2 regions of the Lentzea sokolovensis genome follow, and region 2 is predicted to be linked to the other one. Evidence: riboswitches for the same ligand, from Rfam matches in the RefSeq annotation. Region 2 holds a riboswitch; the other holds the start of a gene.
What was found. A riboswitch is a leader RNA that binds a small molecule or an ion and turns the genes downstream of it on or off. The one in region 2 is predicted to bind ZMP and ZTP.
Positions count from the first base shown of each region.

Region 1 (14,457 bases), on a different contig from region 2:
GCTCGCGCTGAAACCGGGCATCGAGCAACTGCACCGCGTGCAGAGCCCGGCGGCGTTGCCGATCGGCGACGTGCTGCGCGGCATCGAGTCGCGCATCGGCCGGTGGGCGCAGAGCGTGGAGCTGCACATCGCCGAGGTGCCGGTCGAAGGCTTGTTGTGGGAACGCATCGCGCCCGCGCACGTGCTGGCGTCGACGAGGTTCCTGAACGACCCGGCGCGCACGGCTCCGGCGTTGCGCGCGGTGCTCGAAGACCTGGTCTGAGCTAGGTAGGGAGAACCCCACCCCGCCTTCGGGGGCTGACTGCCGTGTAGCTGAGCCCCGCCACCTCTAGTTTTGTGCTCATGATGAGGACTGCGCTGGTGGCGTTGGTGGTGGGGGCGGTGCTCACGGTGTCGACCGGCTGTGGCATCCGCATCATGAAGTACGAGTTCTCCGACGACCACGTCGTTGCTGAGAAGTTCACGTCGGTCAAGGTCCGCGGTGACCAGGACTCGGGGGACGTGACGATCCGCTTCCAGCAGGGCCTGGCCGAGACGAAGGTCCACCGCAAGGTCGAGCACAACAAGGACAACAAGCCCTCGGGCATTGCGCACCGCATCGAGGGCAGCACGCTGGTGCTGGACGGCTGCGGCAACGACTGCGAGATCAACTACGAGGTCCTGGTCCCCTCGGCGGACATCACGGTGGTCGGTGACATCGGCTCGGGTGACGCGACCGTCGAGGGGCTGTCCTCCGTCGACTTCAGGACCGGCTCCGGCAAGGTCATCGCCCGCGACATCGCGGGGGACGTCAAGGTGAAGACCGGATCCGGTGCCTTCGAGGGGGCTCGGATCGGTGGCGCCGTCACGGCGGACATCGGATCGGGCCGGATCCAGCTGGACGCGGTCAAGGGCAAGGCGCTGCTCGGCACCGGTTCAGGGGAGATCGACGGGACCTCGATGGAGAACGAGGTGATCGCGAACGCCGACTCCGGGGGGATCAGGCTGACGTTGTCGGCGGCGAAGTCCGTGCGGGCCACCACCGGGTCCGGCGACATCACCGTGCGGGTGCCGGGTGGTCCGTTCAAGGTCGTGGGTTCGTCGGGCAGCGGTGAGCGTGCGATCCACGTTCCGACCGATCCGGGTGCGCCGCTCGAACTCAACCTCAACGCGGGCTCGGGGGACGTCCAGGTGCTCGCGGCCTGAGGGCCGACCAAGGGGGACCGTGATGGAAGGCCGCTCGTGCGCGGCCTTCCATCACGGTCGTGGTTGTCTCTGGTTCGCGAGGGCACTGTGTCGAGGGCCACTCCACAAGGGGTGGCCCTCGTCGCGTTGTGAGGGAACAACCAGACTTTGTCGGCCGTTAGGACAGTCAGAAACCTTGAGTCGGGTAGGCTCAACGTTGAGCGGATGGCAAACTTGAGCCAGTAGCACTCAACAAGTACTAGCGGAAGGAACTCCAATGGCGCGTGCAGTCGGCATCGACCTCGGGACGACCAACTCGGTCGTCGCAGTCCTCGAAGGCGGTGAGCCGACGGTCATCGCCAACTCGGAGGGCTCCAGGACGACCCCGTCCATCGTCGCTTTCGCCAAGAACGGCGAGGTCCTCGTGGGCCAGCCCGCGAAGAACCAGGCCGTCACCAACGTCGACCGCACGATCCGCTCGGTCAAGCGCCACGTCGGCACGACCTGGCAGACCGACGAGATCGACGGCAAGAAGTACACCTCGCAGGAGATCAGCGCTCGCGTGCTGATGAAGCTCAAGCGCGACGCCGAGGCGTACCTGGGCGAAGAGATCACCGACGCGGTCATCACCGTCCCCGCCTACTTCGAGGACGCGCAGCGCCAGGCCACCAAGGAGGCCGGCCAGATCGCGGGTCTCAACGTGCTCCGCATCGTCAACGAGCCGACGTCGGCCGCTCTGGCCTACGGCCTCGACAAGGGCGAGAAGGAGCAGACCATCCTGGTCTTCGACCTCGGTGGCGGCACGTTCGACGTCTCGCTGCTCGAGCTCGGCGACGGCGTGGTCGAGGTCCGTGCGACCTCCGGTGACAACCACCTCGGTGGCGACGACTGGGACCAGCGCGTCGTGGACTGGCTGGTCGAGCGCTTCAAGCAGGCCAACGGCATCGACCTGACCAAGGACAAGATGGCCCTCCAGCGCATCCGTGAGGCTGCGGAGAAGGCCAAGATCGAGCTGTCGAGCTCCAACAACGCCTCGATCAACCTGCCGTACATCACCGTCGACGGTGACAAGAACCCGCTGTTCCTCGACGAGACGCTGTCTCGCGCCGAGTTCCAGCGCATCACGAACGACCTGCTCGAGCGCACCCGCGCGCCGTTCAACAACGTGATCAAGGACGCCGGTGTCTCCGTCGGCGACATCGACCACGTCGTGCTCGTCGGTGGCTCGACCCGCATGCCCGCCGTCGCGGAGCTCGTCAAGGAGCTGACCGGCGGCCGCGAGCCCAACAAGGGCGTGAACCCGGACGAGGTCGTCGCCGTCGGCGCCGCACTGCAGGCCGGTGTCCTCAAGGGTGAGGTCAAGGACGTCCTGCTGCTCGACGTCACCCCGCTGTCCCTGGGCATCGAGACCAAGGGCGGCATCATGACCAAGCTGATCGAGCGCAACACCACGATCCCGACGAAGCGTTCCGAGACCTTCACGACGGCCGACGACAGCCAGCCGTCCGTGCAGATCCAGGTCTTCCAGGGCGAGCGCGAGATCGCGGCGCACAACAAGAAGCTCGGCATGTTCGAGCTGACCGGCCTGCCGCCCGCCCCCCGTGGCGTGCCGCAGATCGAGGTCACCTTCGACATCGACGCGAACGGCATCGTCCACGTGTCGGCGAAGGACCTGGGCACCGGCAAGGAGCAGTCGATGACGATCACCGGTGGCTCCGCGCTGCCGAAGGACGACATCGACCGCATGGTCAAGGACGCCGAGGCCCACGCGGAGGAGGACAAGCGCCGCCGCGAGGAGGCCGAGGTCCGCAACCAGGCCGAGACGCTGGTCTACCAGACGGAGAAGGTCGTCAAGGAGAACGACGACAAGCTCCCGGCCGAGATCAAGGACAAGGTCAACGCCGCGATCGCCGAGGCGAACGAGGCGCTCAAGGGCACCGACATCAACGCCATCAAGACGGCGGTCGAGAAGCTCGCGACCGAGTCCCAGGCCATCGGCCAGGCGATCTACGCCAACGCTCCGGGTGCTCCCGGCGCCGAGGCCCCTGGTGCTGACGCGCCGGGTGCCGCCGGTGCGGGCGCCGGTGCCAAGAAGGACGACGACGTCGTCGACGCCGAGATCGTGGACGAGGACGAGAAGAAGTGACCGAACCGAGGCATGCCGCCCCTGACGAGGAGCAGCCTCAGGTCGTCGTGAACGACCGGCGCCGGATCGACCCCGAAACGGGTGAGGTCCGGGCGCCGGCCCACGTCGCCGAGGAAGAGGGCACTGCTCCGGCCGAACCTCTGGTCGCCGAGGTCGTGGACGAGGTGGCCGCCGAGCTGAAGACCCAGCTCGACGAGCGCACCGCCGACCTGCAGCGGCTCACCGCCGAGTACGCGAACTACCGCAAGCGGGTGGAACGCGACCGCGAAGCGGTGATCAACAACGCGAAGGCGTCCGTCGCCTCCGAACTGCTCTCGGTGCTGGACGACATCGAGCGGGCCGCCGCACACGGCGACCTGACCGGTGCGTTCAAGGCGGTCGCGGACAAGCTCGTGTCCACGCTCGCCAAGACCGGCCTGGAGCCGTTCGCGCACGACGGCGAGGCGTTCGACCCGTCGGTGCACGAGGCCGTGCAGCACAGCACGTCCCCGGACGTCGACGGCCCGACGGTCACCGCCGTCCTGCGTCGTGGCTACACCTTCGGCGACAAGCTCGTCCGGCCCGCGCTCGTCGCGGTGACCGACCACGAGCCCGCCGCGACGTCCGAAGAAGCCTAGGGAGGAGGAGCCGTCCGGTGAGTCAGAGGGACTGGATCGAGAAGGACTTCTACCGCGAGCTGGGCGTCTCCTCCGAGGCGACAGCGGACGAGATCAAGAAGTCGTACCGCAAGCTCGCCCGCGAGCTGCACCCCGACGCGAACCCCGGCGACGCCAAGGCCGAGGCCCGCTTCAAGGCGGTCTCCGAGGCCTACGGCGTGCTGTCGGACCCGGCCAAGCGCAAGCAGTACGACGAGGCCCGCCGCCTGTTCGCGGGCGGCGGCGGCTTCCCGGGCTCCGGTGGCTTCGGCTCCGGCGGGTTCGACGTGAACGACCTGTTCGGCCGTGCCGCGCAGAACACCGGTGGCGGCGGCCTGGGCGACCTGCTCGGCGGCCTGTTCAACCGGCGTGGCGGCGCGACTCCCGGGGCGGCCACGCGCCCGCGTCGTGGTGAGGACGTCGAGACCGACGTCCGCATCGACTTCACCGAGGCGGTCAAGGGGGCGACGGTGCCGTTGCGCCTGTCGTCCCCCGCCGCCTGCACGACGTGCGGTGGTTCCGGCGCCAAGCCGGGCACCACGCCGCACACCTGCGCGACCTGCACGGGCTCCGGGCTCGTCACGCGGTCGCAGGGAGCGTTCGCGTTCAGCGAGCCGTGCCGCGACTGCCGCGGCACGGGCCGGATCATCGACGACCCGTGCCCCGAGTGCGGTGGCGACGGCGTCAGCACCCGTACCCGCACGCTGACCGTGCGGATCCCGTCTGGTGTCGACGACGGCCAGCGGATTCGCCTTGCGGGACAGGGCGAACCAGGCCGCAACGGTGGTCCGAACGGTGATCTGTTCGTGCGCGTGCACGTCAACCCGCACAGCGTGTTCGGCCGTCAGGGCAACGACCTGACGCTGACGGCGCCGATGACGTTCTCCGAGCTCGCTCTGGGATCGACGTTGACCGTGCCGACGCTCGACGGCAAGGTCTCCTTGAAGGTGCCCGCCGGCACCGCCTCCGGGCGGGTGCTGCGGGCGCGGGGCAAGGGGATCACGAAGCGGGACGGGACCGCGGGCGATCTCCTGATCACCCTGGAGGTCGCGGTGCCGAACAACCTGTCGTCCGAGGCCCGCAAGGCGCTTGAGGCGTATGCCGACGTGACGCAGGACCACGATCCGCGAGGCGATCTGAACGCACTTCTTGAAGGGCGGTGAGTTCGGTGGGTTTTCCGTTCCCCCCAGGGACCGATGAGGACACGCCGTTCTTCGTGATCTCGGTGGCGGCCCAGCTGTCCGGCCTGCACGCCCAGACACTCCGGTCCTACGACCGGCTGGGTCTGGTCTCGCCGGGCCGCACGAACGGTGGCGGCCGCCGTTACTCCATGCGCGACATCGTGTTGCTGCGCGAAGTCCAGCGCCTCTCGCAGGACGAGGGCGTGAACCTCGCGGGCATCAAGCGGATCATCGACCTGGAGAACCAGGTCGACGCTCTGCGCTCGCGGGTCGCCGAACTCCAGCAGGAACTCGCACAGGCGTTGGCGGTGGCCGATTCCACGGCCGCCGCCGTACACGCCTCCTACCGGCGTGACCTCGTGCCGATCCGGCAGGAGACCGCACTGGTCGTGTGGAAACCCAAGCCGCGCAAGTGATCGAGCGCGTCTACGAGGTCTTCGCGACGCCGCGTCCCAGGGTGGTCGACTTCTGCGACCACTGCGTGGACGCGGCGAGCGTCGCGCCGTTCACCACCGTGCCGTTGCGAGAGCTGACTTCCAGCCAGGTCGAGAAGTTCTGGTTGAAGTCGGGCACGATCGGCGACGAGACCTTCGTGCGATACCTGCTTCCGCGCGTGCTGGAACTGATCGCACTCGGAGAGCTCGAAGCGGACTTCTTCTGGCTGCGCCTGGCGGCCGAAACCCACGCGAAGGGCGATCCGCGGGAGCGTTCGGCCGTGCAGGACTACTTCCTCGCGACGCCGATCGCGCTGGCGGGACTCGTGCGCGAAGGTCCGGACGTCGGTCCGCTGACCACGTGGCTGCGCCGACCGGAAACCCTTGCCGTGCTTGAGGAATCCGCTCTGGCCGGCCCGGACCCCGGCGGCGTCCTGTCCGAGGCCCACCTGAAACTCGAAGCTCAGCTCTGCTCGAAGTAGAACCCGGCCTCCAGGTCCTCCAGGATGCCGGGTTCCTTCGGTTCCCAGCCCAGCAACGCCTTCGTGCGCGCACCGGACGTCGGTGCGTCCCGCGAGACCATGAACGCGAGCGGCCCGAAGTGCTCCTGGGCGCGTTCCGCCGGGATGGCCTCGACGGGCACGTTCAGCTCCCGGCCGATGACCTCGGCGATCTCCCGCACCGTCACGGCCTCCTCGGCGACCGCGTGCAGCACTGAGCCCATCGGCGCCTTCTCCGCGGCCAGCCGGTAGAGCCTCGCCGCGTCCAGCGTGTGCGTGGCGGACCAGCGGTTCGTGCCGTCGCCGGGGTAGCCGGAAATCCCCGTGGCGCGGGCGGTCCTGACCAGGATCGGGATGAAGCCGGCCGTGTCCAGTGCACTGTGGACGGTCGGGGGCAGCACGACGACCGAGCCGCGGACGTCCTGGGCGTCGATGATCAGGTTGCGGGCGGCGCCGCGCGGGCCCTCGCTCGAGATCCGCTCCTCCTCGGTGGCGGTGCGGCCCAGGCCCGAGTACGCCAGCGTGCCGGCGGTGCCGATCAGCGCCTTGCCGGTGCCGGCGAGTTCGTCCAGGAACGCCCGGACGACGGCGAGGTCGGCGTCGGAGGCGCCCTGGTAGTCGCCCGCGTACATCTCCTCGTGCTTGAACGCCAGGTGGATCACGGCGTCCGCCTCGGCCGCGCCCTTGCGCAGTCCGTCGAGGTCGTCCAGATCGCCGCGCCGCACGCCGGCGCCCTGCGCTTCGAGCTTGGCGGCGGACGCGTCCGAACGGGCGAGGCCGACGACCTCGTGGCCCGCGTTCAGCAGTTCTGGGACCAGTGCCGAGCCGACGTGGCCGCTGGCACCCGTGACGAAGACCTTCATGACACTTCCTTCAAGTGATGGGACTTGGTCTCATCAACCGTAGCAGAGTGATGGGACTAAGTCGCATCACTTAGGATGGAGGCATGGGTCGATGGGAGCCGGACGCGCGGGAGCGGTTGGTGCGCGCCGCACTCGACCTGTTCAGCGAGCAGGGGTACGAGAACACCGCCGTCGCGCAGATCGCCGAGCGCGCGGGCCTCACGAAGAGCACGTTCTTCCGGCACTTCCGGGACAAGCGCGAGGTGCTGTTCGGCGGCCAGGACGTGCTGGCGGACCTGATGACCGGCGCGATCGCCGCTGCCCCCGCCGAAGCGAGGCCGCTGGAGGTCGTCGAGGCGGCGCTGGTGGCGACGGCGTCGACGTTCACGGACGAACGCCGGGCACACGGGCCGCAGCGGCTGGAGGTGATCGCGAGCAACGACGAGCTGCGCGAGCGGTCCGCGTTGAAGATGGTCGGGTTCGCCATCGCGATGACAGACGCGCTGAAGCAGCGCGGAGTGCCGGAGCTCGACGCCGCCGTGGCCGCCGAGCTGGGTGTGCTGGCGTTCAACCGCGGCTACGAGCGCTGGCTGGAGACCGGCGGGGACTTCGCGGAAGTCGTCCGCCGGACCCTCGGCGAGGTGCGTGAGGCAGTCGCCTCTCTAGAGGCTGCCGAGTAGTTCCCCGACCTCGGCGGCGATGCGGTCCAGCGCCTGGTCGTTGTCGTGGGCGGCGATCGCGCGATCCATCCAGTTCGCGATCAACGGCATCTGCTCCGGCTTGAGGCCGCGCGTCGTGACACCGGAGGTGCCGAGCCGGATGCCGGACGGGTCGAACGGCTTGCGGGTGTCGAACGGGACCGCGTTGTAGTTCAGCTCGATGCCCGCCCGGTCCAGGGCCCGCGCGGCCGGCTTGCCGCCGATCAGCTTGGACGTCAGGTCGATCAGGACCAGGTGGTTGTCGGTGCCGCCGGAGACCAGGTCGAAGCCGCGTTCCAGCAACGCCTCGGCGAGCGCCTGCGCGTTCTTCACGATCATGTGCGCGTACTCGCGGAACTCCGGCTGCGACGCCTCGTGCAGCGCCACGGCGATCGCGGCCGTCGTGTGGTCGTGCGGACCGCCCTGCAGGCCGGGGAACACGGCCCGATCGATCGCCTTCGCGTGCTCGGCGTCGCACAGGATCATCGCGCCACGCGGGCCGCGCAACGTCTTGTGCGTGGTCGTCGTGATCACCGGTGCGTGTCCTACCGGCGACGGGTGCGCACCGCCCGCGACGAGTCCGGCGATGTGCGCGATGTCGGCCACCAGGACCGCGTCGATCTCGCGGGCGATCTCCGCGAACGCCGGGAAGTCGATCGTGCGCGGAATGGCGGTGCCGCCGCAGAAGATCACCTTCGGGCGTTCGGCCTGGGCCAGCGCCCTGACCTCGTCCATGTCCACGACACCGGTGTCCTTGCGGACCTCGTACTGGACCGCGTTGAACCACTTGCCGGTCGCGGACACGCTCCAGCCGTGCGTGAGATGGCCGCCCATCGGCAGGGACATGCCCATCACGGTGTCACCGGGCTGCAGGAACGCCAGGTAGACGGCGAGGTTCGCCGGAGCGCCGGACAGCGGCTGGACGTTCGCGTGGTCCACGCCGAACAGCGCTTTCGCCCGGTCGATGGCGAGCTGTTCGACCTGGTCGACGACCTGCTGGCCCTCGTAGTACCGCTTGCCGGGGTAGCCCTCGGAATACTTGTTGGTCAGCACCGAGCCGGTCGCTTCGAGCACGGCGGCCGACACGTCGTTCTCGGACGCGATCATGCGCAGCTTGCTCGCCTGACGGCGTTCCTCTGCCTGGATGAGAGTGGCGATCTCGGGATCGACTTCGCGCAGCACGGCATCACTCCGTGCCGGGCACCCAGGCGTTCGGTGCGCTCGGCCGTCGCTTCCCGGTGGTCAGTTCCACCCTCGGCACGCCAGTCGCTTACGACGTGCCGAGTTTAGTCCAGCGTGAACGGGTCGTACTTGATCCGGTCGAGAGGAGTTCCGGCGACGAGCATGCGGGAGACCGTCGATCTGATCATGGCTGGGCTGCCGCAGACCAGGACGTCGCGCTCTTCCCACGCGCCGTAGCGGGTGACCACGTCGGCGAGGCTGCCCTGCTCGACACCTCGGACGCCGGGGTCCGACTCCAGCACCGGCACGACCGTGAGCCACGGGTTCGTGGTCGCGATGCGCTGCAGGTTGTCCAGGTCGTAGAGGTCCTCGCGGGTGCGGCCGCCGTAGAACAGGTGCACGCGCGGGTTCTCGCCGAACTGCGCCATCTCGTCGATGATCGCGTGCATCGGCGCGACGCCCGTGCCACCGGCCACCATCAGGATGTCCGAGCCGGCCGTGCGGTCGACCGACAGACGTCCCATCGGCGGTCCGATCCGCCAGGTGTCGCCGGCCTGCGTGTGGCCGACCACCGAGCGGGACACCCAGCCGCCGTCGACGGACCGGATGTGGAACTCGATGACGCCGTCCTCGCGCGGTGCGTTCGCCGGCGAGTAGTACCGCCACAGGCGCTTGCGCTGCGGCGTCTCCACGCTGACGTACTGACCGGCCTTGTAGCTGACGGGGTGGTCCGGTTGCAGCCGGACGACGGCCAGGTCCCACGAGACGCGCTGGTGCTCCAGCACCGTCGCGTGCCAGTACGCGGGCCCGTTGTCGGCGTCGGCCGCCTCCTGCATCGCCCTGGCCATGAGGGTGTAGGCCTCGGCCCACGCCATCTCGACCTTGGGCGTCCAGGCGGCGCCGGAGAACTTCTTCACCGCGGACAGCAGTGCCGTCCCGACCGCCTCGTAGTGGACGTTGATGACACCGAACTTCCGGTGGTCACGTCCCAGCTGACGCAGGAAGGGAATGAGGTCGTCCGGGCGGTCGACCATCTGCACCACGTGCACGAGGGCGCGCAGCAGACGGCTGCGTTGCACCTCCATGTTCGCGGGGAACATCTCGCGTGTGGCAGGCGAGAGCGAGAAGAGCATTCCGTAGAAGAACTTCGCCACTTCTTCGGAGTGCGGCTCCACCACCGCGAAGCTCTCCCGGATCATCCGCACCATCGCGGTGACACCAGGCGGGGGTTCTCGGTGGGGCGGGGTAGGGATGGGGCTCAGCACAGCGTTCGCAGTCATGGTCCGCGCGCAGTCTCCACGTTCTCATTGGCGTTCAGTGGCGCCGGCAAGGCGCTGTTCGTCCTCGTCAAGCATCCGTCCCCCGACAGGGTGGACAGTAACCCCTGATCGGGCTGTTTGACTCCTTGATGCCACCTTCGAGCGAAGCATGGTCACTCTAGGTGAGTAGTTGTTACCGCAACAGTGTGAATGTGAGGGTCCTTCTGTACCGGGTTGCGTGCTTGCGTGCTTGGGTTGGGCGCGTGTCCCTGCCTGAGTTGACTGATACCACCTCACCCGACCGTGACGAGCTTCCCGGCTCACGCGGTGAGCACTTCCTCCAATGTGCCCTGGAGACGTCCGATCGCGCTACGCGCTTCTACGCGGACCAGGTGCTGGACCACCTCAACCCCGCGATGGCCGAGTTCGTCGGCCGGATGGAGATGGCCTTCATCTCGACCGCTGATGCCGACGGGGAGTGCGACTCGACGCTGCGGGCGGGCCCGGCGGGATTCCTGCGCGTGATCGACTCACGGACCGTTGCCTACCCCGAGTACCGGGGCAACGGCGTGATGGCCTCGCTCGGCAACATCATGGAGAACCCGCACGTCGGGATGCTGATGGTGGACTTCGCCGACGACCTGATCGGGCTGCACGTGAACGGCCGCGCCCGCATCGTGCCTCGTGAGGAGTTCGAGACCGAGGACAAGAAGGTCGAGCGCTGGGTGGTGGTGGACGTGCAGGAGGCCTACGTCCACTGCCGCAAGCACATCCCGCGGATGGTCCCGGTCGACCGCGTCCGGAACTGGGGCACCGACGACGTCAAGAGCAAGGGTGGCGACTTCTTCGGGGTCAAGGCGGACCGGATGAGCAACGCCGACAGCTGATCCGCTGCGTCGTCTTGCGGGTCGCGGCTTTGCGCTGTGGTCGTCTTGCTAGCCGTGGCTTTGTGCCGGGGTCACCTTGCGAACCGCGGCTTTGCGCTGTGGTCGTCTTGCGGGCGGCGACCTTGAGTTGCGTGCTTCCCCTGGGCTCTGCCCCAGACCCCGGCAATCTGATCAGGGGGTCCACGCCGTGCGCAGGTAGATGGCACGCCTGGTGCTTTGGGCGGCTGCCTGTTGCGTAGCCGGGTGGCGTCGGTGGTGTGTCCCATCACGAGCCGCACCAAGAGCGGGCCACACGTGAGGAGGGGTGTCAAGCAGGCGAAGAGCGTGCCTGCTTGACACCCCTCCTCACGTGCAGCAAGAGCTGTGGCGCGACTCGTGATGGGACACACCACCCCTCGGTCTTGGCTCAAAGCGAAAAGCCGAACGCCTCGGCTTCGCCGTTGGGATTGCTCGCCTTCGGCCTCGCGGGTGATCAGGTGCTGCTTGCGACTGCGGCTTGAGCGGGCGGCGCGACGCTGGGGTGTGACCCATCAGCCACCGAATTAGTTGGCCTAGCTAACTATCTCCAGATATAGTTGTATGGCATCAACTAACTACTGGAGGTGTGCTTGAACCGGCCCTCGTCGCATCGGGAGATCCTCGAAGCGCTGTCCGGCATCTGGGTGGCGTTGCTCGTCGCGATCCTCAGCTCCACCATCGTCTCGAACGCTCTCCCGACGATCCTGGCCGAGCTCAAAGGCACGCAGACCCAGTACACGTGGGTCATCACCTCGATGCTCCTCGCGTCCACCGCCAGCACCCCGCTGTGGGGCAAGCTCGCGGACCTGTTCGACAAGAAGAAGCTGTTGCAGGCGGCGATCGTGATCTTCGTCGTCGGCTCGGTGCTGTCCGGGTTCAGTCAGAACATGGAGCAGCTCATCTCGTTCCGGGTCCTCCAGGGGCTGGGGATGGGTGGTGTGCAGGCCCTGGGGCAGGTCGTCGTCGGCGCGCTGCTCAGCCCGCGCGAACGCGGCCGCTACAGCGGCTACACCGGCATGGTGATCTCCGCCGGGACCGTGGGCGGGCCGCTGGTCGGCGGGTTCCTCGTCGACTGGCCCGGCTGGCGCTGGTGCTTCTTCGTCTGCGTGCCGCTGGCGCTGGTGGCGCTGGCCGTGCTGCACAAGACGCTGCACCTGCCGGTCAAGAAGCAACACGTGAAGATCGACTACCTCGGCGCCACGCTGATCACCGGCGGCGTGAGCCTGGTGCTGATGTGGGTGTCGTTCGCGGGCAAGGACTTCGCCTGGATCAGTGCGGAGAGCGCGCTGTTCGTCGCTGGGGCGGTGCTCGCGATCGTGGGTGCCTACTTCGTGGAACGGCGGGCGTCCTCGCCGGTCATCCCGCTGCACCTGTTCAAGAACCGGACCGTGGTGCTGGCGATGCTGGGTGGTGTCGCGGTCGGCACGGCGATGTTCGGGGCCTCGGTGTTCATGGGGCAGTACTTCCAGATCGCGCGCGGGTTCTCGCCGACCAAGGCCGGGTTGCTGACCGTGCCGCTGGTGCTCGGGCTGAGCATCTCGTCCACGGTGAGCGGGCAGCTGATCGCCAAGAGCGGCCGGTGGAAGAGCTACCTGGTCTGGGGCTCGTTCTCGCTGGTCGCCGGGCTGGCGCTGCTCGGGACGATCGACCACCGCACCAACCTCGTGCTGATGGGCGGCTACCTGGCGCTGGTCGGCGTCGGGGTGGGGCTGACCATGCAGAACCTGGTGCTGGCCGTGCAGAACGGCGTGGGGATGGCCGATCTCGGGGCCGCGAGCTCCACGGCCACGTTCCTGCGGTCGCTGGGCGGGACGGCCGGCGTCTCGGTGCTCGGGGCCGTGCTGGCCGCCTCGGTGAGCACGAAGACGCTCGACCGCGGTTCCCTCTCCCCAGTCGTGCGGGACTCCTACGGCGACGCGATGGGTGAGCTGTTCCTCATCGCCGCCGGTCTCGCGGTGTTCACGGTGATCGCGGTCCTGCTGATCAAGGAGCAGCCGCTGCGGGACTCGGTGGAAGACGAAATTGTCACTCCAACGGGTTCTGGTGCACAGACGGTCGCCACTGAGCTTGATTCACCTGTGGATACTGACCAGCGGATTGTGGACAAGTCAGTCCCCGCTGTGGACAAGCTGTTGGTGCTTTCGAGTGACAGCGATCAGGAGGTCGCGGCGCGTTCGGCTGCGCTGCGTTCCACGCAGAACTCGTTGCCCTCGGGGTCGCGCAGGGTGACCCAGCCGGTGCCGTCGGGCCTGCGCTGATCGTCGAAGATCGTCGCGCCGATGCCGACGAGGCGCTCCACCTCCTCGTCGCGGGTGCCGTCGGTCGGCTGCAGGTCCAGGTGCAGGCGGTTCTTGAGTTCCTTGCCTTCGGGAACGTTGATGAACAGGTAGCCGATGCCGTTCGGCAGCTGGATCAGCGACTCGGGGTCGCCGGGGTTGTCGTCGGGGTGCAGTGGCAGGCCCAGCACCTTGCTCCACCAGGAGGCGATCTCGTAGGAGTCGCGCGCGTCGATCGTGATGCTGTGGATGATTGAGGTCATGAGGTGATCTTCGCCTAGTCGGCGTGTGATCTGGACCGATTTCAAGGTTGAGCGGAACACACTCAACTTTTCTGACGTTGTGCGGGATGATGGTCCATGCTGGAGGCTGACCACGAGGTGGAGGAATGGACGCTTTCAACCCGACGACCAAGACGCAGCAGGCTGTTTCCGCGGCGGTGCAGGCCGCGACGCTGAACGGGAACCCGGACGTGGGTTCCGTGCACCTGCTCAGTGCACTGCTGGCGCAGACGGACGGGTTGACCGCCCCGTTGCTGTCGGCCGTGGGCGCCGACCCCGCCCAGGTGCGCAAGGAGCTGGAGCAGCTCTCCCGCTCGTTGCCGAGTGCATCCGGCTCGACCGTGTCCGCTCCGCAGTTCTCGCGCGACGCCGTGCGGGTGATCGGCAAGGCCCAGGAGCTCGCCACCGAGATGGGTGACGAGTACGTGTCCACCGAGCACCTGCTCGTGGGGCTCGCGCAGCACGGTGGCCAGGTGGCCGACCTGCTGCGGCGGCACGGTGCGACGCCCGAGGCGCTGACCGACGCCTTCGCGAAGGTGCGCGGGTCGGCACGGGTGACGTCGGCCGATCCCGAGGGCACCTACAAGGCGCTGGAGAAGTACGGCGTCGACCTGACCGAACGCGCGCGCAAGGGCGAGCTCGACCCGGTGATCGGCCGTGACGCCGAGATCCGCCGGGTCGTGCAGGTGCTGTCGCGGCGCACCAAGAACAACCCCGTGCTGATCGGTGAGCCCGGCGTCGGCAAGACGGCGATCGTCGAGGGCCTGGCGCAGCGCGTCGTGGCCGGTGACGTGCCGGAGTCGCTGCGCGGCAAGAAGGTCGTGTCGCTGGACCTCGGCTCGATGGTCGCGGGCGCCAAGTACCGCGGTGAGTTCGAGGAGCGGCTCAAGGCCGTGCTCAAGGAGATCACCGACTCGGCCGGGCAGGTCATCACGTTCATCGACGAGCTGCACA
Region 1 is NZ_JAXAVU010000009.1:440,832-455,288, forward strand. Features, by position in the region: gene SK854_RS19535 (hypothetical protein) at 1-262, shown strand, start outside; gene SK854_RS19540 (DUF4097 family beta strand repeat-containing protein) at 343-1,185, shown strand; gene dnaK (molecular chaperone DnaK) at 1,442-3,310, shown strand; gene grpE (nucleotide exchange factor GrpE) at 3,307-3,927, shown strand; gene dnaJ (molecular chaperone DnaJ) at 3,945-5,108, shown strand; gene SK854_RS19560 (heat shock protein transcriptional repressor HspR) at 5,114-5,542, shown strand; gene SK854_RS19565 (hypothetical protein) at 5,539-6,042, shown strand; gene SK854_RS19570 (SDR family oxidoreductase) at 6,024-6,923, opposite strand; gene SK854_RS19575 (TetR/AcrR family transcriptional regulator) at 7,007-7,582, shown strand; gene SK854_RS19580 (serine hydroxymethyltransferase) at 7,565-8,782, opposite strand; ZMP/ZTP riboswitch at 8,796-8,880, opposite strand; gene SK854_RS19585 (FAD-binding oxidoreductase) at 8,887-9,990, opposite strand; gene SK854_RS19590 (pyridoxamine 5'-phosphate oxidase family protein) at 10,305-10,928, shown strand; gene SK854_RS19595 (MDR family MFS transporter) at 11,537-13,204, shown strand; gene SK854_RS19600 (VOC family protein) at 13,102-13,485, opposite strand; gene clpB (ATP-dependent chaperone ClpB) at 13,611-14,457, shown strand, end outside.
Region 1: it holds a riboswitch for ZMP and ZTP, as region 2 does, so the genes downstream of both, SK854_RS19580 (serine hydroxymethyltransferase) here and SK854_RS29015 (bifunctional 5,10-methylenetetrahydrofolate dehydrogenase/5,10-methenyltetrahydrofolate cyclohydrolase) in region 2, are expected to answer to the same signal.

Region 2 (14,457 bases):
GCGGTCGACGACACCATGGAGTCGATCCTCAACTGGTACCGCGAGGAGGGCCTGATCTTCAAGGGCGGCTCCGGTGCCGGCCTGAACCTCTCGCGCATCCGTTCCTCGAAGGAGCTGCTGTCCTCCGGCGGCACCGCGTCGGGCCCGGTGTCGTTCATGCGCGGCGCCGACGCGTCCGCGGGCACCATCAAGTCCGGTGGCGCCACCCGCCGCGCGGCCAAGATGGTCGTCCTCGACGTCGACCACCCGGACGTCGTGGAGTTCATCGAGACCAAGGCGCGCGAAGAGGACAAGATCCGCGCGCTGCGGGACGCCGGGTTCGACATGGACCTCGGCGGCGCGGACATCGTGTCGGTGCAGTACCAGAACGCGAACAACTCGATCCGCGTGTCGGACGAGTTCATGCACGCTTACGAGAGCGGCAACGACTTCGGTCTGCGCGGCCGTCAGACCGGCGAGGTCATCGAGCGCGTCGACGCCAAGGAGCTGTTCGGCAAGCTCGCGAAGGCCGCGTGGGAGTGCGCCGACCCCGGCATCCAGTACGACGACACGATCAACGACTGGCACACCTGCCCCGAGTCGGGCCGCATCACCGCGTCCAACCCGTGCTCGGAGTACATGCACCTCGACAACTCGAGCTGCAACCTCGCGTCGCTGAACCTGATGAAGTTCCTGAGCGACGACGGCAAGTTCGACGCCGTCACGTTCGCCAAGGCCGTCGAGCTGATCATCACCGCGATGGACATCTCGATCTGCTTCGCGGACTTCCCGACCGAGCCGATCGCGGACACCACCCGCAAGTTCCGCCAGCTCGGCATCGGCTACGCCAACCTCGGCGCGCTGCTCATGGCCACCGGCCACGCGTACGACTCCGAGGGCGGCCGCGCGCTCGCCGCGACCATCACCTCGCTGATGACCGGTGTCTCGTACCGCCGTTCCGCGGAACTCGCGGGCATGGTCGGCGCGTACGACGGCTACAAGCGCAACGCCACGGCGCACCAGCGCGTCATGCGCAAGCACGCCGCCGCCAACGACCTGATCCGCACCTACGGCGGCAACGACTCGGCGACGCACAAGGTCGCGACCGAGGCGTGGCAGCAGTCGCTGGAGATCGGCGCGAAGAACGGCTGGCGCAACGCCCAGGCGTCCGTGCTGGCCCCGACCGGCACCATCGGCCTGATGATGGACTGCGACACCACCGGTATCGAGCCGGACCTGGCCCTGGTCAAGTTCAAGAAGCTCGTCGGCGGCGGCTCGATGCAGATCGTCAACCAGACGGTGCCGCGCGCTCTGAAGGCTCTCGGCTACCTGGACGAGCAGGTCGAGGCGATCGTCGAGTTCATCGGCGAGCACGGCCACGTCGTCGACGCGCCGGGCCTGCGCCGCGAGCACTACGAGGTCTTCGACTGCGCCATGGGCGAGCGTTCCATCGCGCCCATGGGCCACGTGCGGATGATGGCGGCCACCCAGCCGTTCCTGTCCGGCGCGATCTCCAAGACCGTCAACATGCCGGAGAACGCCACGGTCGAGGACGTCGAGGAGATCTACTACCAGGGCTGGAAGCTCGGCCTGAAGGCGCTCGCGATCTACCGCGACAACTGCAAGGTCGGCCAGCCGCTGTCGGCGGGCAAGGGCGCGAACAAGGGCGCGGAGGCCAAGGCCGCGGAAACGGTCGTCGAGTACCGCCCGGTCCGCAAGCGCCTGCCGAAGAAGCGCCCGTCGCAGACCGTGTCGTTCACGGTCGGTGGCGCCGAGGGCTACCTGCACGCCGGTTCCTACCCGGACAACGGCCTGGGCGAGATCTTCGTCAAGCTGGGCAAGCAGGGCTCCACGCTGGCCGGCGTGATGGACGCGTTCTCGATGTCCATCTCGGTGGGCCTGCAGTACGGCATCCCGCTGGAGTTCTACGTCTCGAAGTTCCAGAACCTGCGCTTCGAGCCGGCGGGCATGACCGACGACCCGGACGTGCGCATCGCGACGTCGGTGCTGGACTACCTGTTCCGCCGCCTGGCGCTGGACTACCTGTCCTACGACAAGCGCGCGCAGCTCGGCATCTTCACCGCCGACGAGCGTTCGACACAGGTGGCCGGCGAGTACGGCGCCCCCGTGTCGTCCGACGTGGACCTCGAGGGTCTGCGCGGGTCGGTGGAGGCCGCTCCGAAGCAGGTCGAGGCCGCCGTCGAGACGCCGAAGCACGTGGGTAGCTCCACCGAGCTGCTGGAGCTGCACCTGGGCAAGGCCGCGGACGCGCCGCTGTGCATGACCTGTGGCACGAAGATGCGTCCGGCCGGCTCCTGCTACCTGTGCGAGGGCTGCGGCAGCACGTCCGGCTGCAGCTGATCGGTGATCGCTGCCTGCTGGGGAACTGTTCCTCAGCAGGCAGCGACGATCACTGCGGTCAGAAGAGGCTCTTGCGAGCTCGCACTGCTTGTGCCTCCGGAAGTGTGACTCCGTGACGGTCGGCCAGTTTTCTCTCGGCCTCCGCGATCACGCAGGCGATCGTCGACGGATTGAGGCGGCCCTCTCCGAAATGGATGATCGCCTTCTCGAACTCGCCGTCAAGTGCATCGGCGAAGTCAGCAGCCAGGGCACGTCCGTCAACGCCGGCTTCCAGGATGCACTCGATCGGCTTCCTGTCGAACATGGTCTCGAACTCTTCGAAGCCGCGGACTGTCCAGTAGGTGTCGTAGAGCGGGACGTTGGTCGTCCGCAGTGTCGGGTCCGCCCAGTGACGCGGGCACGATGTGGCACTTCTCCAGCCGCGACTTGTCAGCGCAGCGCCAGCAGCGCTCGTGGGCTTCGTTCCAGTCAACGCCAAAGCCGCACGCGCCCTCCCGCTGTCGGCGGCCCGTTACGGCAGCTTGATGCCGTGACGGTCCGCCAGCTTCTTCTCGATCTCCGCGATCACACACGCGATCGTCGACGGGTTGAGCCGGCCCTCCCCGAAGCGAAAGACGGTCTTCGCGAACTCGTCCGCCGCCAGCGCCCGGCATTCGGCGTTCAACGAGCGGTGGTCGACCGCCGCCTCCTTGAAGCACTCCAGCGGCTTGCGGCCGAAGATGATCTCGAACTCCTCCCAGCCGCGCAGCGTCCAGTACGTGTCGTTGGACGACATGGACGTCGCGCGCAGCCACCGCCACAGGTACTGCGGATCCAGGTGGCTCGGCGACTCGCTGACGCAGCGCCCGCACAGCAGCACCACGTTGTCCGTGGTGCGACTGCCGCCCATTGACGCAGGCACGACAAGGTGTTGCTCCAGTGAGGACCTGTAACCGCAGCGCCAGCAGCGTTCGTGGGCCGTGCTCCAGTCGAGGCTGAGATCGACCTCGTGCTCGACCCAGTACGCGACGATCTGCCGGTTGCTGATGCTCATGTGGTCCTCTCCCCAGTCGTTGACTCCCCTGTCGGTCATGAAGGCGATTCCGTTTCGCCTACCCGCAACTGATAGAACATCTCGCATTAAGGGGGAGAGATGCCTTCGTTCGACGACTTACGCCGTTACCTGCTCGGTCAGCTCAACGCCGCTGTCCGGCGTCCCGGCATGTACGGCGGTGAGGCGGTGATCCTCACCCTGCTGGACGCGCTTGCGTTCGCCGACGACCGCACGGACCGGTGGCAGATCGAGCTCGACGCGCTGGTGAAGCGCGGAGCGGCGAACGCGGCGATGGTCAGCGGCGCGGTGCACGAGGCGCTCGGGCATCGCAGCGAGGACGTCATGGCGTCGGTGTACGCGGATCTCGCGCACCGGCAGGGTTGGCTGTCGCTCGACGCCGACAGCCGCATCCCCGGTGTGCTGGGGGAGCGGGACTGCCTGCTCGACGACGTGATCGCCGAGTACGGCGAGCCGCCGCTGTGGCTGGGCGGCACGAATCCCAAGTACTCGAAGACGCTCGGCTACCCGGACCGGTCGGGGGCGCTGGTGTTCTTCCACTTCATGCCGGAGATGCGGCTGATGGCGACCCGGCGCGGCGACGGTGGCTTCCGCGACAGCTTCGTCTTCACCCCTGCCGGGCTGTCGCGCTGACCATCTCTGCAACTCAGTGATGAGCGGCGTCTGCCGGTGTGCGGACCACGCCAGCGCGATGTCCTCGATCGGCACGTGCACGAGGTCCTCGCGCGAGTAGATGCTCCGCGACCGCTACGAAGCACCGCAGCTTCCGCAGCTCCAAATCCATGTGCCCAGGGCAGGTCAAACCGGTAAAATCGCAGGTGATGCGCATAGTTCTGCACACTCGTGCGCGCCTGGACCTCGCATACGCCTCGCTCGACGGGCTCTCCGTCGGCGACGCTCTGGGCGCACAGTTCTTCATGGTTGGCCGCTCGTTGCCCGACCTCGCGGCTGGTAAGCCGCCACGGGGTCCGTGGGAGTGGACCGACGACACCGAAATGGCCTGCAACCTCGTCGCCGAGCTTCGTGATCACGGCGACGTCGACCAAACCCGGCTCGCGGCGACGTTCGCCGATCGCTGCGAGCCCTACCGCGGTTACGGCGCGGGGGCGTTCACCATCCTGCGCAAGATTCGCCAGGGCACGCCGTGGAAAGAGGCGGCCTCCAGCGCGTTCGACGGGCAGGGCTCGTGCGGCAACGGCGCCGCGATGCGGATCGCACCGCTGGGTGCCTACTTCGCCGACGACCATCAAGTCGTTACGGCGCAAGCGATCCGGGCCAGCGAGGTGACGCACCAGCATCCGGAGGGCGTCATGGGCGGCCTCGCCGTGGCGCACGCGTCGGCCGTCGCGGCCAAGGCACGGCTGACGGGCGCGCCACCACGTGATCTGCTCGGGACGGTGCTCGACCACCTCGAAGACTCGTTCGTGCGCAAGGGAATCGAGAAGGCACGCAAGATCGGCAACGCCGAGGAGGCCGCGTACGTCCTGGGCAACGGCTCGCGCGTGACGGCGCAGGACACCGTGCCGTTCACGCTCTGGGTCGCGGCCCACCACCTCGGCGACTACCGCGCCGCTATCACGACGTGTGTCAGGGCGGGTGGTGACATCGACACCACGGCCGCGATCGTCGGCGGCATCGTCGCGAGCCCGCCGAAGCAGTGGCGACGGGAACGTGAACCCCTTCCGGACTGGGTGAGCCGCTCTGAACAGGAGTTTTGATCTCGGCGGAGTGATTTATTCATCGCCTGTTGAGTTTTTGGCCGAACGCTCGTAACCTCCTCCTCAGCGGAACCTGGAGGGGTGACCATGGCGCTCACGATCGACTTCAAGTCCATCGACGGCTCGATGCTCGCCACGGTCGGCGGCAAGGCCGCGAACCTCGGTGAGCTCACCAGCGCCGGCCTGCCGGTTCCGCAGGGCTTCTGCGTCACCACGGACGCCTATCGCGCCGTAGCGCAGGCCGACGAACTGGCGAGCACCACTCCGGAGAACGCTCGCAGGACGTTGCTGGAAACCCCTGTGCCGCAGGACATCCGGGACGCGATCGTCGCCGAGTACCGCGAACTCGGCGACGACGTACCAGTGGCAGTCCGGTCCAGCGCCACGGCCGAGGACCTGCCGTTCGCGAGCTTCGCGGGCCAGCAGGACACGTTCCTCAACGTCGTCGGCGAGGACGCGGTGGTCGACGCCGTGCGCCGGTGCTGGGCGTCACTGTGGACAGATCGCGCGGTCAGTTACCGCGACACGAACGGCATCGACCACACCACCACCTACCTGGCCGTTGTCGTGCAACGGATGGTGCAGTCCGCGGTGTCCGGCGTGATGTTCACGGCGAACCCGGTCACCGGCACGCGCGACCAGATCGTCATCGACGCGAGTCCTGGTCTCGGTGAGGCCGTGGTGTCCGGTGCGGTCAACCCCGACCACTTCGTCGTCGACGGAGGCGAGATCGTCGAGAAGCGGCTGGGGGACAAGAAGTTCGTCATCCGCTCGCTACCCGGCGGCGGCACTGAGCACGTCGAGGTCGGCGAGAGCGACGAACAGTGCCTCACCGACGGGCAGATCCACGCGCTCGCCGTCCTCGGCCGCAAGGTGCAGCAGCACTACGGGTCGCCGCAGGACACCGAGTGGGCGATCGACGACGACGGCGACCTGCACCTCACCCAGGCGCGCCCGATCACGACGCTGTTCCCGTTGCCGGACAACCCGGACGGCAAGGCGCACGTCTACTTCTGCTTCAGCCTCGCGCAGGGTCTCGAACGCCCGATCACGCCGATGGGGCGCGCGGTGTTCCGGGAGATCGCCAAGTCCGCTTTGGAGATCGTGATCGGCGACCCGAAGAGCAAGTCCTATGTGGAGGCAGGCGAGCGCATCTTCTTCGACGCCACCAAGGCGTTGCAGAGCAAGGTCGGCCGCGAGTTCATCACGCGGCTGCTCGGCGTGATGGAGGCGCGCTCCTCCGAGGTGCTGCGCGGCCTGTTCGACGACCCGAGGTTCGCGATCAGGAACTCCTCGCCGGCGCCCGCGGTGAAGCGCGTCCTCCGGCTTGGCCGCCGGTTCAACGTGCCCGTGACGGCGATGAAGGCGCTGGCGAACCCCGAGAAGGCCGTGCGGAACGCGTTGCTGCTGGAACGCGAGATCCTGGAAAAGTCCAAGGCGCTCTCAATTGAGCAGGCGCTGCAACAGTGCGTCGTGCCCGTGCTGCCCCGGCTCGCGCCCACCGCGCTGATCGGGTTCGCGATGCTCGGCCTGGTCGGCAAGGTCGTGAAGACCAGGCCGGGGGAGCTGCAGACCGTCCTGCGCGGCCTGCCGAACAACATCACCACCGAGATGGACATGGCGATGTGGGACCTGGCACAGGAGATCCGCCACGACCCCGTCGCGCTGCGGCAGTTCCAGAACGGCGAACGCCCCGCTGCGCTCGACCGGTTCCTCGCACGGTGGGGTCACCGCGCCGTCGCCGAGATCGACCTCGGCCTGCCGAGGTGGTCCGACGACCCCGCGCACGTCATCGGTGTCGTGAAGAACTTCCTGCGCCTGGAAGGAGACCAGGGCCACCCGGACGCGGTCTTCGCCCGTGGCGCCGCCGAGGCCGAGGCGATGATCGACACGCTCGCCAGGCGCGCTTGGGGCCGTGGCTGGTTCGTGCGCTTCGCGTTGCGCCGCACCAGGTTGCTCGCCGGCCTGCGGGAGTGCCCGAAGTACCTGATCATCACGTTGTTCGGCGCTTTGCGGCAGCGCGTCACCGATATCGGCGCCCAGCTCGTCGCGGCCGACCGGCTCGACACCGCGGACGACGTGTTCTTCCTGAACTTCGAGGAGATGCGCTCCCCGCAAGGCGATCTGCGCCCGCTCGTGGCCGGGCGTCGTGAGGTCTACGGCCGCGAGATGCGACGCAGGCACATCCCGCGCGTGCTGCTGTCGGACGGCACGGAACCCGAAGCCGTGCACCACGGTGCGCCCGTAGAGGGTGATCTCGTCGGCACACCGGCGTCGGCGGGCACGGTCACCGGCATCGCGCGTGTCGTGATGGACCCGGTCGGCGCCCATCTCGAACCCGGCGAGATCCTCGTGGCGCCGTCGACCGATCCCGGCTGGACACCGCTGTTCCTGACGGCGGGCGGCCTGGTGATGGAGATGGGCGGCGCGAACTCGCACGGCGCGGTCGTGGCGCGGGAGTACGGCATTCCCGCGGTCGTGGGCGTGCGCGAGGCTGTGACGAGGATCAAGACCGGGGAGCGGATCACCGTGGACGGCAGCACCGGCGCGGTCATTACACTGGACGACGGGTCGTGACTGGCGCAATCGAGGTGGAGCACCACCGGGAAGCGGCCCGGACTGACTGAAGCCGCGCGCCTGGGCGATTTCACCTGTGGAGGTTGCCCCGTGCTGATGTCCGGAACCGAACTCGCGCGCGCCATCGTCGCGCGTGCGTCCGAGAAGGCCGCCGAGTACACGTTGCTCACCGGCCGCAAACCGTGCCTGGCCACCGTGATCGTCGGCGACGACCCGGCCTCCGTCACGTACGTGCGCATGAAGCAGAACCGGTGCCACAAGGCGGGACTCGAGTCCCGCCACGTGGCGTTGCCGGAGAGCACGACGACCGAGCAGTTGGTGGCGAAGATCCGCGAACTGTCGGACGATCCTGCGGTGCACGGCATCCTGCTGCAGCACCCGGTACCCGGCCACGTGGACGAGCGGGCCGCGTTCGAGGCGATCGCCCCGCACAAGGACGTCGACGGCGTCACGATGCATTCGTTCGCCGGGATGTCCTTCGGGCACAACGAGTTCGTGTCGTGCACGCCCGGCGGGATCATGCGCCTGCTGGACGCTTACGACGTGGAGATCGCAAGCAAACACGCGGTGGTGATCGGTCGCAGTCCGATCCTCGGCAAACCTGCCGCGATGCTGCTGCTCGCCCGCGACGCCACGGTCACGATCTGCCACTCGAAGACCGCGGGCCTGGCGGAAATCGTGCGTACGGCGGACATCGTGGTCGCCGCGGTGGGCAAGCCGCGGTTCGTCCAGGGGGACTGGATCAAACCCGGAGCCGTCGTGATCGACGCCGGATACAACGAGGGCAACGTCGGTGACGTCGACTTCGCGGCCGCTGCCCACGCGGGTCTGATCACACCGGTGCCCGGAGGCGTGGGCCCGACGACGATCGCGGTTCTGCTGGAACAGACCGTCGAGGCCTCGCTGCGGCAGCTGAACGCGTAATGTCGGGATTGTGGCTGAGTCCAAGGGTGAGCTGAACAAGGTCCAGCAGGGCATCGCCGATTACCTGCTGCGCGCCGGCGTAGACGGCTTCGGTCCGTTCAAGAGCGCCCGCGAGTCCGCGTCCGACGCGCTCGTGAAGAAGGGCGACGAGGTCGATGCGATCAAGCACCTCATTCGCACGCACGTCGCGCTGGCGGGTGCCCAGGGCTTCGTCACGAACCTCGGCGGCCTGATCACGCTTCCCGTGTCGCTGCCGTCCAACATCGCGGCCACTTACGTCATCCAGACGCACCTCATCGCGTCCATCGCGTCGTTGCGCGGCCACGACGTGGACAGCGATGAGGTGCAGATGGCCATCCTGCTGTGCCTGCTCGGCAACGCCGGAACCGAACTGTTCAAAAAGGTCGGCATCAAGCAGTTCACCAAGAAGGCCGCGTCGGCGCTCATCACAAAATACGGTACGAAGAAACTCGGCACCGTCGCGGCGAAGGGTGTTCCGGTGCTGGGCGGCGTGATCGGTGGGGGCATCGACGCCGCCTCTACCAGAGCGGTCGGCGCATTCGCAAATCGCTACTTCGCTCAGACGGACGCATTGCCGAAGGTCATCGACGGCGAGGTGCTGTCCGTGCAGATCGAGGAAGCCGACGGAAAGTCCGATTCGCGCTAGCTCAGCCGGTCCAGTGCGGAGCTGAACGCGTCCGACGGGATGAGCACACCACCGCTGAACGGATTCTGCAGCTGGTGGATCGCGAACAGCAGCAGCACCAGCGTAGAGGTCAGCGTGATGGTGATCAGCAGCTGTGAGGTCAGGGTCGGCCCGCGGAACAGGTACGGGAACAGCAGCGAGAGACCGGTGCCGATCAGCAGCGCGAGCCACACGACCGGGTTGACGCCGTTGTCCGCCGCGTCCAGGCGTTCCTGCCTGGCCTGGTAGACCTCCCACAGCTGGTTCGCCGCCTCGGCCTTGCGGTCCTGCTGCCAGTCGCCGTCCGGCGCCGCCGCCGCGATCGTGTCCCTGATCTGGTTCAACCTGGTCCAGCCCTCGTTGTCGACGGTCTCGCCGTCGCGCATGCGGGGCCATTCGTCGCGGACGACGGTCGACACGTAGTCGCGGATCAGGTCGTCGACCTTGGTCTTGGCCGGCTCGGGCAGCGAGTCCGAGGCCCAGTTGACGGCGACGAGGGAGTTGGCCTCCTTCTGCACCTGTTCCTCCGCGCCGTTGGCCGCGTCGAACAGGGAGATCAGGATGAAGGCGGCCAGCACCGCGTGCAGGCCGGCGACGATGCTGAACACCGATCCGCCCGCGCCGAGGTTCTTCTCGCCCACTTCCTCCGAGCCGAACCGGCGGGTGATGACGACGAGAACGGCGGAGATGACGGCGGCACCGAGAACCCAGAGCGTGCCGCTGAGGTAAATGCTCAATTCGGCTCCTTTCTGGTGTGGGATTAGACCACGGTCTACTGTGACCGGTACAGCACGGTCTGGTTAACGAGTAATGGTCAGGTGGGAATGCGCGGCAACAGCAGTGATACCCGGTTGTCGTATTGGGCTACTCCATTCCGGTGGCGGCGGAATATGCTCGCACTGGGTGGTGTCTCGTCCCTGTTGATGCTTTCCGCGCCGTTCACCAGCGCCGTTGCTCAAGCCGCACTCCCGAACTGTGACGCTTATCAAGTCCGTTCATCCCATCGTGGAGACTTCTCGACGTTCACGAAAGTGGACGTCTCATCCGGTGGGGTGACAGAAGTAGCCCGCCTGGACTACGCGCTGAACGCACTGGGGTACTCGGCGACGCTGGGCCGTCTGGTCGGTCTCACGTCCAAGGGACATCACTGGTGGAAGAACCCCTCGCACGTCGTGCTGATCGACACCAAGGGCGTGGTCAACGACCTCGGACCTGTTGACGCGCACTGGTTCCGCACCGACGACGTGTCGGCGGGAGCGGTCGTCGGCACCACGTTCTACGTGCGTGACACCGCCCGGCTGCACGCCATCGACATCGACCCGGCCAGCCCGTCGTACCTCAAGATCGTGCGGACCGTCGTGCTGGACTGGCCCGCTCTCACACTCGACGACTTCACCGCCGACCCGGCGACCGGCAAGCTGACCGGGGTGTCGGCCGCGGGCCGGGGACCGGGCGAGGTCGTGTCGTTCGATCCGGTGTCCGGGCGCGTCCAGAGCAGGACGGAGATCGCCGGTCTGCCCGGCAAGTCCACCTACGGCGCCGTGCTGATCGACGCCGCCGGCACCGTCTACGCGATCAACAACGGCTACAACGGTTACAGCCGCCTCTATCGCGTCACGGGCACCACGGCGGCAGAGCTCTCGACAGGTCCGCAGATGAGCCTGATCGACGCGGCGGGCTGCCTGCCGAACCCGATGCCGCCCCGCGTCGAACCTCCCGCCCCGCGCCCCGAGGTGCCGTTGCCCCCTGCGCCTCCCGCCCCTGGTGTTCCTCCTGCTCAGGCCCCGGTGGCCGTGCCGATTGTGCGGCCGCCGCCGGTCGCCACGACCACGCCGTCTTCCCTTGCGCCGCAACCGGTACCGGTCCGCGCCGCGCGTCAGAGGACCGAGCCCCGCCAGGAACTCGCGGCCGATCCCGAGACCACTCCGCTGACCAAGTCCCGCAAGTGGGCGGTGGTGACCGTCATCCTCGTGATGTTCGGCGCCGGAGCGGCAGCCGCTCGCGCACGAGGCTAGATCTCCGGATTAATTCGGTTGGCGTGCGACGACGGCGTCGCTAACGTTGCGGACATGCGCCTCATCTGATGAAGCCCCGCAGCGCTCTTGACGCTGCCCTCGCGACCTCGTCGTCGCACGCCTCTGGTGACCCATGAGCGGGTCCATCTCTCACGGCTGTTTTTCGCCGTGCCCTTTGCACGCCCTCTTCGCGAGGAGGCTTTCGCATGCCTGACACCACCCCACCCCAGCCCGAGCCGGGCAACCGTGCTGCGCGTCGTGCGCAGAAGCGGGGCAAGCAGGACCAGAACGCGCACTTTCAGCAGCCACAGCTGCGTGCCCCATTGGTCCAGCCGCGCCAGTTCGCGACCCGTCGCCGCGGAGGAACCGCGTAGCCGACGCCGAACCAGGCGCGACACCAGCAGGGGACGCGGTCGAACGAGCGCGTCCCCTGCTCTCTTCGTGGGTTCGATCTCCCGTTCTGTCCGGATCCGATCTAGCCTGAGTTGCTACCGGACCGACAGGATCGGAGGCGCCAGATGAGGATCGCTGACGTTTTGCGGGCCAAGGGAACAGCCGTCGCCACAATCGACCCGGACGTTCCGGTGTCCGAACTGCTCAGAGCGCTCGCCGAACACAACATCGGCGCGATCGTCGTCGTCGGTTCTTCCGGCGTGGCGGGGATCGTGTCGGAGCGCGACGTGGTGCGCCGACTGCACGAAGTGGGAATTGACCTGCTGTCTTCTCCTGTGTCGGCGATCATGACCGCCGACGTCTTCACCTGTTCGCCGTCGGACACGGTGGACAGCCTCACGGTCGTGATGACCGAGCGGCGCTTCCGGCACGTGCCCGTGCTGTCCGACGGGCAACTGGTCGGGATCGTCAGCATCGGCGACGTGGTGAAGAGCCGGATCGGGCAGCTCGAACAGTCGCAGGACCAGCTGCAGGCCTACATCGCCCAGGGCTGACCCGAGCCACTCACTACGCTGGATCGGGTGAAACCTTCTCCTGGCCGGCCCGGACTCGTCCCAGAACTGGTGGAGGTCGCACCAGGAGTCCACGCCTACATCCAGCCCGACGGGTCCTGGATGATCAACAACACCGGCGTCGTCGTCGGCTCCGACGACACGCTGCTGCTCGTGGACACCACGTCCACCGAGGCACGCAACCGCGCGTTGCTCGCCTCGGTGGCGTCGGTGTGCCCCGCCGAACCCCGCTACGTGATCAACACCCACCACCACGGCGACCACACCTTCGGCAACTGGCTGATGCCACCGTCCACCGTGATCGTCGGCCACGAGGCGTGCCGCGAAGAGGTGCTCGCCGCCGGTCTGATCGCCGCGCAGGTCCTGACCGGCCCGGACTACGGCCACCTCGAGGTCCGCCCGCCGTCGCTCACCTACGCCACGTCCCTGACCCTGCACCTGGGTACGCGTGTGGTCGAACTGCACCACCCCGGCCCGGCGCACACTCGCGGCGACACCGTCGTGTGGCTGCCCGCCGAGCGCGTCCTGTTCACCGGCGACCTGGTCTTCGCGGGCGGCCAGCCTTTCCTCGCCGAGGGCAGCATCCACGGCTACCTGTCCGCACTCGAGTTCCTGCGCTCGTTCGACGCCGCGGTGGTCGTCCCCGGTCACGGTCCGCTACTGCGAGGCCCCGAGATCAACCGCGTCCTGGACGACCTGGTCGCCTACACGACCTATCTCTCAGAACTCGCGACGTCCGGCCACGCCGCCGCCAAGACCCCGATGGAGGTCGTCCAAGAGGCAGGGGAGTCGCGCTTCTCGTCGTGGCAGGAGTCCGAGCGCCTGGTCGGCAACCTCCACCGCGCCTACCACGAACTGGACGGCAAGCCCCTCTCCGAACGCCTCGAACTCCCTCGTGTCTGGATGGACATGATGGAACTCCACGGCGGCCCCATCGCCTGCCACGCCTAGCTCCAACCAATATATCGCTCTCGCGACCCTGTCTGACCTGCCGTTTAGCAATGAGCCTTTGGACGATGAAGTCAAAAGACTCATTGCTAAGCCAGGTTTCACGTTCTAGACGGCCTGGTCGACGCCGGGCGGTTCGGGAACGTTCTCGGACTTCGTGCCTGCCGGCATCGCCCACATGAAGGCGCGCATCATCGCGTACTGGAACCTCAGACCGGTGCCGACGTCGCCGGACTCCATGACCTGCTTGAGCGCGGCGAGGATGCCCTTCCAAGTGGTGTCGACCTTGTCGAGCCGCTTGACGCCCTCGGGCCAGCCGGAGTTACGCAACGTGACACGCGTACCGCCATCGACCTCTTCGAGCTCCCAAGAGACGACGGTCCACGGGTCGTCGCGCATGGTGAGCCGCTGCGTGTGGGAGAGCAGCCGCGGCGGATCGACCTCGATGACGCGGCCGACGACGAAGACCCGCTTGCCGTCGGTCGACCGGTAGTACAACGGCGCGCCCGGCTCGAGCGCGGAGTCGAGAACCGCGTCCATCATGGCGCGCTGCTTGCCGTCGAGTTTGGTGATCTCCGCCCACACCTTCTCGATGGGCGCGGCGATCACGATGCTGTGCAACAGCTCGGTGCCGGGTTCAGCCAACATCCTCATCCTCCTGTTCAGCGCTCTCGACCGTGAACTTCAGACCGACCAGCGCCGCTGCCCAGTTCTCCTCGTAATGCGCGACCCACCGCTGGTGAATCTGCTGGATGGGCACGGGATTCAGGTGGTTGACCCGCTTCCGGCCCCGCGGCTCCACGAGCACCAGATCGGCCTCGCGAAGCACACCGAGGTGCTGCATGACAACGTGCCGGCTGGTCTCCAACTCCTCGACCAGCTCTCCCGTGGTGCGCGGTCCCGTGCGCAGGACGTCGAGGATCGCGCGCCTCAGCGGGTTCGCGAGGGCGCGCCAGACGGCGTCATCATCATGTGGCAACTTCATTACGTAAGATTTTTAACACCTAAGTGCACCCATGTCGAGCATCAGAACATCGACCTCAAGGCCTATAAGTTCGAGTGATGCTGCACGACGTCGCTGACGCCACGCACCGATATATCAGTCTGCTCGCTGTTGACCAGCGCGAACATGCGATTCGCGCGATCACGGACGATGACCTGAGGCACCGCTGGGCGTATACACCCGGTACTCGCTCTGGGCTCGCGCTCGGTGAACTCCGGCGAGACCAGCGCA
Region 2 is NZ_JAXAVU010000012.1:91,416-105,872, reverse strand. Features, by position in the region: gene SK854_RS29045 (vitamin B12-dependent ribonucleotide reductase) at 1-2,340, shown strand, start outside; gene SK854_RS29040 (hypothetical protein) at 2,399-2,644, opposite strand; gene SK854_RS29035 (HNH endonuclease) at 2,852-3,412, opposite strand; gene SK854_RS29030 (hypothetical protein) at 3,473-4,024, shown strand; gene SK854_RS29025 (ADP-ribosylglycohydrolase family protein) at 4,213-5,109, shown strand; gene SK854_RS29020 (PEP/pyruvate-binding domain-containing protein) at 5,197-7,686, shown strand; ZMP/ZTP riboswitch at 7,673-7,759, shown strand; gene SK854_RS29015 (bifunctional 5,10-methylenetetrahydrofolate dehydrogenase/5,10-methenyltetrahydrofolate cyclohydrolase) at 7,783-8,610, shown strand; gene SK854_RS29010 (EcsC family protein) at 8,621-9,277, shown strand; gene SK854_RS29005 (bestrophin-like domain) at 9,274-10,032, opposite strand; gene SK854_RS29000 (DUF6923 family protein) at 10,348-11,310, shown strand; gene SK854_RS28995 (CBS domain-containing protein) at 11,829-12,257, shown strand; gene SK854_RS28990 (MBL fold metallo-hydrolase) at 12,285-13,226, shown strand; gene SK854_RS28985 (SRPBCC domain-containing protein) at 13,332-13,871, opposite strand; gene SK854_RS28980 (ArsR/SmtB family transcription factor) at 13,861-14,208, opposite strand; gene SK854_RS28975 (DUF3500 domain-containing protein) at 14,286-14,457, shown strand, end outside.